Regions from separate parts of the Pontibacter sp. HJ8 genome, predicted to be linked through region 1. Evidence: riboswitches for the same ligand, from Rfam matches in the RefSeq annotation. Region 1 holds a riboswitch; the other holds the start of a gene.
The links. Region 1 has a riboswitch for thiamine pyrophosphate ahead of OB13_RS03410 (TonB-dependent receptor). Riboswitches for the same ligand answer to the same signal wherever they lie in the genome.
Positions count from the first base shown of each region.

Region 2: it holds a riboswitch for thiamine pyrophosphate, as region 1 does, so the genes downstream of both, OB13_RS09780 (class I SAM-dependent methyltransferase) here and OB13_RS03410 (TonB-dependent receptor) in region 1, are expected to answer to the same signal.

Region 1 is NZ_JSYF01000059.1:1,522-5,506, forward strand. It holds gene OB13_RS03410 (TonB-dependent receptor) at 225-2,660, opposite strand; TPP riboswitch at 2,725-2,822, opposite strand; gene OB13_RS03415 (hypothetical protein) at 3,053-3,301, shown strand; gene OB13_RS03420 (aldose 1-epimerase family protein) at 3,372-3,985, opposite strand, start outside.
Region 2 is NZ_JSYF01000198.1:5,722-9,706, forward strand. It holds gene OB13_RS09775 (DUF2911 domain-containing protein) at 1-783, opposite strand, end outside; TPP riboswitch at 956-1,060, shown strand; gene OB13_RS09780 (class I SAM-dependent methyltransferase) at 1,139-1,864, shown strand; gene OB13_RS09785 (AIR synthase-related protein) at 1,861-2,925, shown strand; gene OB13_RS09790 (thiamine phosphate synthase) at 2,922-3,572, shown strand; gene OB13_RS09795 (Trm112 family protein) at 3,569-3,835, shown strand; partial or broken gene OB13_RS09800 (hypothetical protein) at 3,866-3,985, opposite strand, start outside.

The sequences.
Region 1 (3,985 bases):
ATGATACAGTTAGAACGCATGCGCACTGGTAACCACTTCATTTCTCCGTCTACCTATCAGGATACATGTACGAATCCTGCTCATCCTCAAATCCTCAAAATCCCTGGGGTTGGGGCCCTATGTAAAGATCCAGAAGATAAAAAAAGCCCCACCGGTTGGTGAGGCTTCTTCCCAGGTATAGTTATCACAGGTATAGCTAGCTCATTCTCAGGTATAGCTGTCCTTTAAAACTTCATCGCCAGCGACAGGAAGTAATTGCGCGTCGCCTGTGGGTAGTAGTAGTTGTAGTCGTAGCGGGTCGGGTCGCCGGCATACTGCTCGCTGAAGGTATAGCCATTGGCTTCATACTTCTTGCCCAGCAGGTTGCTGACCAGTAACGCCACCTCCAGTTCCCGCATAAAGGCCGGCTTTAAGGTATAGCGCAACCGCAGATCCATGACCTGGTAACCTTTGAGCATGCGGTCTTCGCTGCCGGTGTTGTCCAGGTACTGCTTGCTCACGGTCTTGTAGAGCAGCGCGGTCCGGAAGCCTTTCACAGGCTGCACTTCCAGCTGGTGCGCTGACACCACGGCCGGCGAAAAAGAGATATCGGTCTCGCTGTAGTTATTCCGCAGGACATTCTCGACGCTGTAGTTCTCGTCGTACACATACACCGTTTCGGTGTAATTCTGGATCTTGTTGCGGCTCACGGTCAGGTTGCTGCTCAGCTCCACCAGCTCATTCAGGTTCAGCCTACCTGCCAGTTCAACACCGGTGCGGTAGCTGTCTTTGATGTTGGTACGGAGCGGGGCACCCACATCATTGAGCTGCCCGGTCAGCACCAGCTGGTTGTCGTAGTCCATGTAGAAGTAGTTGGCATCCAGGGTATAGCCGAGGCTCTGACCCAACAGCTGCAGCCCATTGCCGCGCAGGCGGTAGCCCGCCTCCAGGTTGTAGAGCGTCTCGGCCTTTGGACGGGTGGAGCCGCCCGACTGGTTGTTCAGGTGCGTATCGGTGAAGTCGCTTCGGGCGGGCTCCCGATTGCCCACCGCGTAGGATGCGTAGAGCGCCTGGTTGCCAGCAAAAGAGTAGGTTGCGCCAACTTTCGGGTTTACGAACTGGAAATCGGCCTGCTGCGTCACGTCCACGTTGTTGTCATCGATGCCGTCAATTTCGTAGTTGATGGTGCGGTACTGCAGGTCGCCAAAAACGCCCAGTTGGTCGGTGAGCTGGTAGTTTAGTTTTCCGAAGATGTTGAAATCTGTTTTGATGGCGTTGTTCTCGTAGTAGCGCTGGCGAATGTTGCTGGTGGCGGCATACTGCGCCCAGATCACTTCGCCGTAATGGTCGCCGTCATACCTGTTCCAGGCACCGCCCAGGGTAGCGTCCAGCTTACCGGCTTCGTCGGTATAGTTCAGGGCATAAGTAGCCCCATAGAAATGGTTGTCGAGCCACTTGCGGCGGATGAGGTCCGAACGGCTGATCGAAGTATCGCCTATAACAACGGGTGCAATACTGTACTTGGAGAGTTTCTGGTCGTCCTTATACTGCTCATAATAGCCGCGGCCACGGGTATAGAAGAAAGCGCCACCCAGGTTGAGGCGGCTGCCTAGGTCTTTGGAATAATGCAGCTGGTAGTGGTCCTGCTGGTAGTTGTCGGTCTCGTTGTCGTAGGTGAGCGAGTTGTAGGTGCGGTCCGTCTCCAGCTTATCCTCGGGCACCCCATTCCAGGCCTGGTAGGTCTGCTCCTTGCCGGAGAAGGTCACAAACTTGAGCATACCTGTTTTGCCATGGTAGCCGGCCGCGAAGTAATAGGATTTAAGGTCCGAGAAAGCCCGGTCTACGTATCCATCCGACGAAATTTTAGACAAACGGCCATCAAACGTAAACTTGTCCTTGATCAACCCGGAGCCGAAGGAAACGCTGTGGCGCCAGGTGTTGAAAGAACCGTAGCCGTTTACTGCTTCCGCATAGGCTTCGCGGTTCAGGCCCAGCGTCCGGATGTTGAGGCTGGCGCCGAAAGCACCGGCACCGTTGGTGGAGGTACCGACGCCGCGCTGCACCTGTATGTCCTGTATCGAAGAACCCAGGTCGGGCATGTTCACGAAAAAGGTACCGTGCGACTCCGCATCATTGACCGGTATACCATTGATGGTCACGTTGATGCGGGTGATATCGGAACCACGGATGCGAATACCGGTATAGCCTACCCCCGCGCCTGCATCGGAGTTCACGACCACCGATGGCGTCTGCTCCAGCAGGTAAGGCAGATCCTGCCCGAAGTTGCGCTCCTGCAGCTCTTCCCGACTGACGTTGGTAAAGGTAGTGCCCGTTTTTTCATTGGCCCGGGTTGCCGAGATCACCACTTCACCGGTGCGCAGGTTCGCTGTCTGCAGCGCAATATTCAGGTTGGTATCGGCCGTAAGCCGAAGATTGCGCTCGGCCTGTTCGTAGCCCAGGTACGTGATGCGCAAGGTATAGCTTCCGGCCGGCAGATCCTGAAACTCAAAATAACCGTTGGGGCCGGAAATAGTCCCTGCTCCACTTCCTGCCAGTACCACGGTGGCTCCCGCCAGCGCTTCGTTTTTGGCAGCATCTGTCACTTGCCCGCTCAGTTTGAACTGGGCAAGCAGTTGCAATGGCAATAGCACAACAGCCATCACAATCAGTAATTTTTTCATGGTTTTGTAAGAAAAGATATTGATGAAACATACAGTCCTACCTGGGGCCGGTAGCCTGCTTTTTATTGTTTCCCCTCGTTTTTCCCTTCGCCGGCATTATCCGGATCAGGTTCAATGGGTATGATCTCAGCCCGTTGTTATAAGGCACCCCTAAACTGCTACAAAGGTAGACTCGTTTTTTGGTCAAAACAAAGCCCTTGGCACAAAGAATGGTAAAGCCGGAAAAATTGCGGGCTTACCCCGCTTTTATTTTAACCAAAGTCGATAACCACTTCTCTGCAAACTACGTTTTAAACATACAGGCACATTATCCTGCGTCTGCTCTTGCAACAGATGATACATCCAGGACAATAGGCCGGCTGAACTATTTATTGAGATTAAGAAGAAATGTGATGATGATCAGCTTACTGTATACCTTAGCACTGCTAACGATACTGGCATACTACGCTTTCGCACCGCGCAAAAAGTTCAGAGGGTCTTCCTCTACTGATAATGACGATGATGGAGGAGAGCCGCTTGGCGACGACTTGCCAGATCTTGACCTGCCCCCCGGTATATCATTGCCCATCAATGATTATGAACCGAAGTATGACCTGAGACGCATCAAGGTGCCAAAATTCCCGGAGCCTTCCCTGCAATGAATAACAAAGCCCCCTGTTCAGCTAATCAGAACAGGGGGCTTTGTCGTTGATGGCAGTAATTTATCCGGTGCTAGAGTACTTCCAGGGTAATCGTCCGCTCAAATACCTGCTCCGGACTCAGCTTGTTTATACCTTCCTTTTCCTGCAGTGCACCGGATTCTCCAGCCCGGCCGGCAATGCCGCACCAGGGTTCGATGCACACATAAGGCGATGCGCCCGGCTTTGCCCAGATGCCCAGAAACGGAAACCCTTCAAAGGTCATTTCAAGGCGGCGCGGGTTAAGGCGGCTGCCCAGGGAAAGTTTTTTGGAGTTCAGGTTCTTGAATACGAGCGCATCCTTGTCAAAGTAACTGTGCTTCAGCGGCAGTACCCGCTCATTGTCCAGTACCAGTTCGGTCTCACCGTTCTGCAACCCCTCATCGGTGAGCAGGTAGCGGCGCAGGATTTCCTCTTTTTCAAACTCAATGAAATAGTCCGTGTACTGCTCTCCCGGGTAAAAAGGCACATTGAAGCCCGGATGACCGCCGATGGAGAAGTACATGGCTTTTTTGTCCTCGTTGAGTACCTGGTAGGTGATGGAGAGCTTGTTGTTTTCGAGCTTGTAGGCGATCAGCAGCCTGAACTTGAAGGGATACTGCAGCAGCGTTTCCTCGTCGTGATCCAGCTCAAAGACGAGTTTGTCGT
Region 2 (3,985 bases), on a different contig from region 1:
AGCGGTTTTCACGGCGCCTTTGTAGTCTTTCAGCTTGGCCTGGATCTTGGCCTGCGCGTGCAGGTTCCAGAATTTAGGGTCATTGGCATTGGCTTTTTTGATCCACTCGAGCGCCTGCTTCATGTCCTTGTTGTTGTCATGGTAGTAGTTCGCTGCCGCCGCGAATAGACCGGCAGGCACCTCTTTGCCATTTACTACACGCTCCTGGATCTGGGCCATTACTTTGCTGTCCACATCGGTTTCGATGGTGAACTTGGCGATGGTCTTGTCCCAAAGCAGCTCTACATCGGCTGTGTTGCTTTTCAGGTTAGCGAAGTTGATGGTGAAGGTTTCTATGGCTCTCGGGTTGGTCTGAGGCTTCACAGTGAAACGAAGCTGGTCATTTTCCTGCTTGTAGGCCGCAACGTTGCCACCCAGTTTGGTGTCTTTGTAAAGGATGATGGTCCACTCATTCTGGCCTGGAATCGTTAGCAAGGCATACTCACCCGCAGGAACTTTGGTACCCTGAATGCTTACTTCCTCGCTGAATTTGAACAACGTGGCATCGTTTGCCCCCGTGCGCCATACCTTGCCATAAGGCACCACATCGCCACCAAAAATAGAGCGTCCCTTTACGGATGGGCGTGAGTAGTTCACTGTAACATCAGCCAGGCCAACTTTTTGGGTTATGGATGCTGCCGGGCTCGCGGCTGGCATGGCTATACCTTGCTGCTGTGCCTGTGCAGCGCCTGCGCCGCAGAGCAGAGCTGCTGAAAGCAGGATGCTGAATAAAGTTTTTTTCATGGGTATATTTTATTAAAGTAGGGTTTTGAAGGTAATATTACAGAATATCTACCAATTTAACCAGTAAATTCCGCCGGAGCAGCAGCGGCCGGCTTTGCAGTTAACTGCTTCTTTGTCAAAAATGTTTTTATCCCTATCAGACTTTCTTTTACGATTATAAATTATACCTTCGCATAAGTACACGGGGTGCTTGGCAATGTAAAAGCTGCCAGGCTGAGATGATACCCGCGACCTGATCTGGATAATGCCAGCGTAGGAAATGTAACCGCTCATAGCGCCATTACAAGGTGCTAACCCATATCCATCCTATCTGCTTTAGACAGTCGGGTTATTTTTAACCAAAAAAATACCTGCTGTGAGCAATCTGCAAAGACAAAAATTTGACCTGGTAACCCGCGACCTGCGCCAATGGCAGGGCCGTGAAGAATGGTTCTTTAACCGCGACCACACCGACACTTACGAACTGTGGTATGAGGGCCGCTACAAGCGGGCTGAGGTGTGGCAGAAAAAAGTGATCGGCCAGCTGATCCAGAAAGACAAGCGCGTCAAGACCCTGCTGGAGTTTGGCTGCGGCACCACCCGCTTTACCCGCTGGTGGAAGGAGATCGGCATTGAAGCCAGCGGCGGCGATATTTCCCCCTTCATGCTGGGGCAGGGCGTGCACCTGTTCGACGGCGATCTGGTATTGGCCGACTCGCATCACATGCCTTTCAAAGACCATACCTTCGATGCCCTGGCCTTCATTACGACCTTCGAGTATTACAAAGATCCGGTGAAAGTGATACAAGAGGCGGCGCGTGTAGGCAAGCATGGCATTGTGTTCGGTATGATGAACAGAAACTCCCCCAAAGTGGTCAGGAGGAGGATACAGGAGATGTTTGGCAAGAATCCCTTCTACGTTACGGCCACTTTCTATACCCCTAAAAAGCTGATGGCAGTGATCGGGGAGGCCCTGCAAGACAGAGACTATACCATCGAATGGACGACTACCGGGCTGCCGGAGTGGTTTCCGGTGCAGCAGTGGCACCAGCCCTACGGCGATTTCTTTGGCATGTATGTACGCTTAAATGATGTGAAATGAGCGCCTTCGAAGACAACTCCGGGAAAATAGCCGCTGCAGCGTTCAAAGATGTGTTGCTGCCCCACCATGGCGCAAAGCGGGAAGAGGTGCTGGTAGGGCCGGCGTTTGGGGTGGACACTGCCGTCATTAACCTGGGAAACAACCTGGGTATGGCCGTGTCCAGCGATCCGCTTTCGCTTATACCTTCTATCGGGCTGAAAGAGTCAGCCTGGCTGTCGGTACACCTGCTGGGCAACGACATGGCAACCACCGGCTTTGCTCCCATGTACGCACAGTTTGTACTCAACCTGCCCACCAGTTTATCGCTAGAGGCTTTCAATGAATACTGGGAGTATATCCACCAGTTCTGCCAGGATCTGGGCGTTTCCATTACCGGGGGACATACCGGGCAGATCGAGGGGCAGAACTCTACTGTTTCGGGTGGTGGTACCATGTTTCTGACAGCACCTCTGGATGAAATACTCACCAGCAACAGGGCACAGCCCGGCGACCTCCTGGTCGCGACGAAGGAAACGGCTTTGGTGTCTACTTCCATCCTGGCCATGAGCTTTCCGGAAACGGTGAAAAACAGGCTTGGAAGGGAAGTATGGGAGAGAGGCTGTGAGAATTTTTACCGGACCTCCTCGCTTCCCGAAGCTCTTGCTGCAAAAGAGGTGTTGCAAAGCCATACGGAGCTGAAGGCTATGCACGATGTGACCGAAGGCGGCATGGTGGGCGCTATCTGTGAGATGGCAAATGCCTCCAACTGTGGTTTCAGGATCTATAACGATGCCCTGCCGGTGGGGGAGGCGCAGCAGCAGATAACGGCGCTGTTCGACATTGACCATCGTTTCAGTGTAGGGGCCGGCTCCATGATCATGGCCGTAAAGCCGGGAAACGAGCAGAAACTGATCGGACATCTTGCTTCCAAAGCTATCAAAGCGTCGGTGGTGGGAGAGATGTTGCCTCCGGAAGATGGGTTCAGGATAGTGGAGCATGACGAAGAGAAGGCCCTCCTCTTTGATGGCAGAGATCCGTACTGGGAGGCCTTCTTCAACGCTTATAAAGCTGGCTGGAAATGAGAAAGTATAAACCGATTACCGGAGGCGTATACCTGGTGCTGGACCCAAGCATAGACCGGGCCCTGCTCATGCAAAAGGTAAAAGATGCGTTGGAAGGTGGCGCCAATGTGCTGCAGATCTGGAACAACTGGCCCACTGGCTATACCCATTCAGACAAGCTATCGCTGATACAGGAACTAGTGGCGCTTGCTTATATCTACCAGGTGCCGGTGCTGATAAACGAGGAGTGGCAACTGCTGAAGGACACGGAACTGGCAGGCGTTCACTTTGATAACACTCCTGCGGATTTTGAAACTTTGAAGGCTGAACTGAACAGGGACTTTATGTGCGGCATAACCTGCAGCAACGATCTGGAGGTGGTTCGCTGGGCTGACCGGCACCAACTGGACTATGTTTCTTTCTGCGCTGTGTTTCCTTCGCCCTCGGCAGGAAGCTGCGAAATTGTGCAGCCCGATACGATCCGGGAGGCGCGGGAGATCACGCAAAGGCCTCTCTTTCTTTCCGGGGGCATCACAACCGAAAATATGGGTACACTGCAAGGCCTCGATTATGATGGGGTGGCCGTGATTTCAGGTATAGTGAACGCTGCATCAGCCAGAGATTCGACTGCGGCCTACAAACAAATCTTAAACAAGTATAACCAATGAGACTGTCTCTTTTAGATAAGCTTTGCTGTCCGGTGGACAAGCACGAACTGACGTCGCAAATTTTTGCGCAGCATGAGAACGGGGATATTATAGAAGCGCTGCTAACCTGCCCTGCGTGCAAAAGGTATTACCCGATTGTATACGGTATACCTATTATGACACCAGACGAATACCGCGAGAGGGCGCTGGAGGAGCCTATTTTAAAGAAATGGGGATTGGCACTGGAGGAAGCTGAGCAGCAGGTGTTCTTTCTGAAAGTATAAGCCTAACCTGTAGTTGCTCCTGGCGAGCCGCTAAAAGCTGTGGCCTATACTTAACCCGAATCGGGGTACGATGGCCGGGCCAGGCGTTTTTTGGTTTATTTCCGTAGACAGGAAAGGTGTCAGGGCTACGCGCACCAGCAAGCCCCCCTG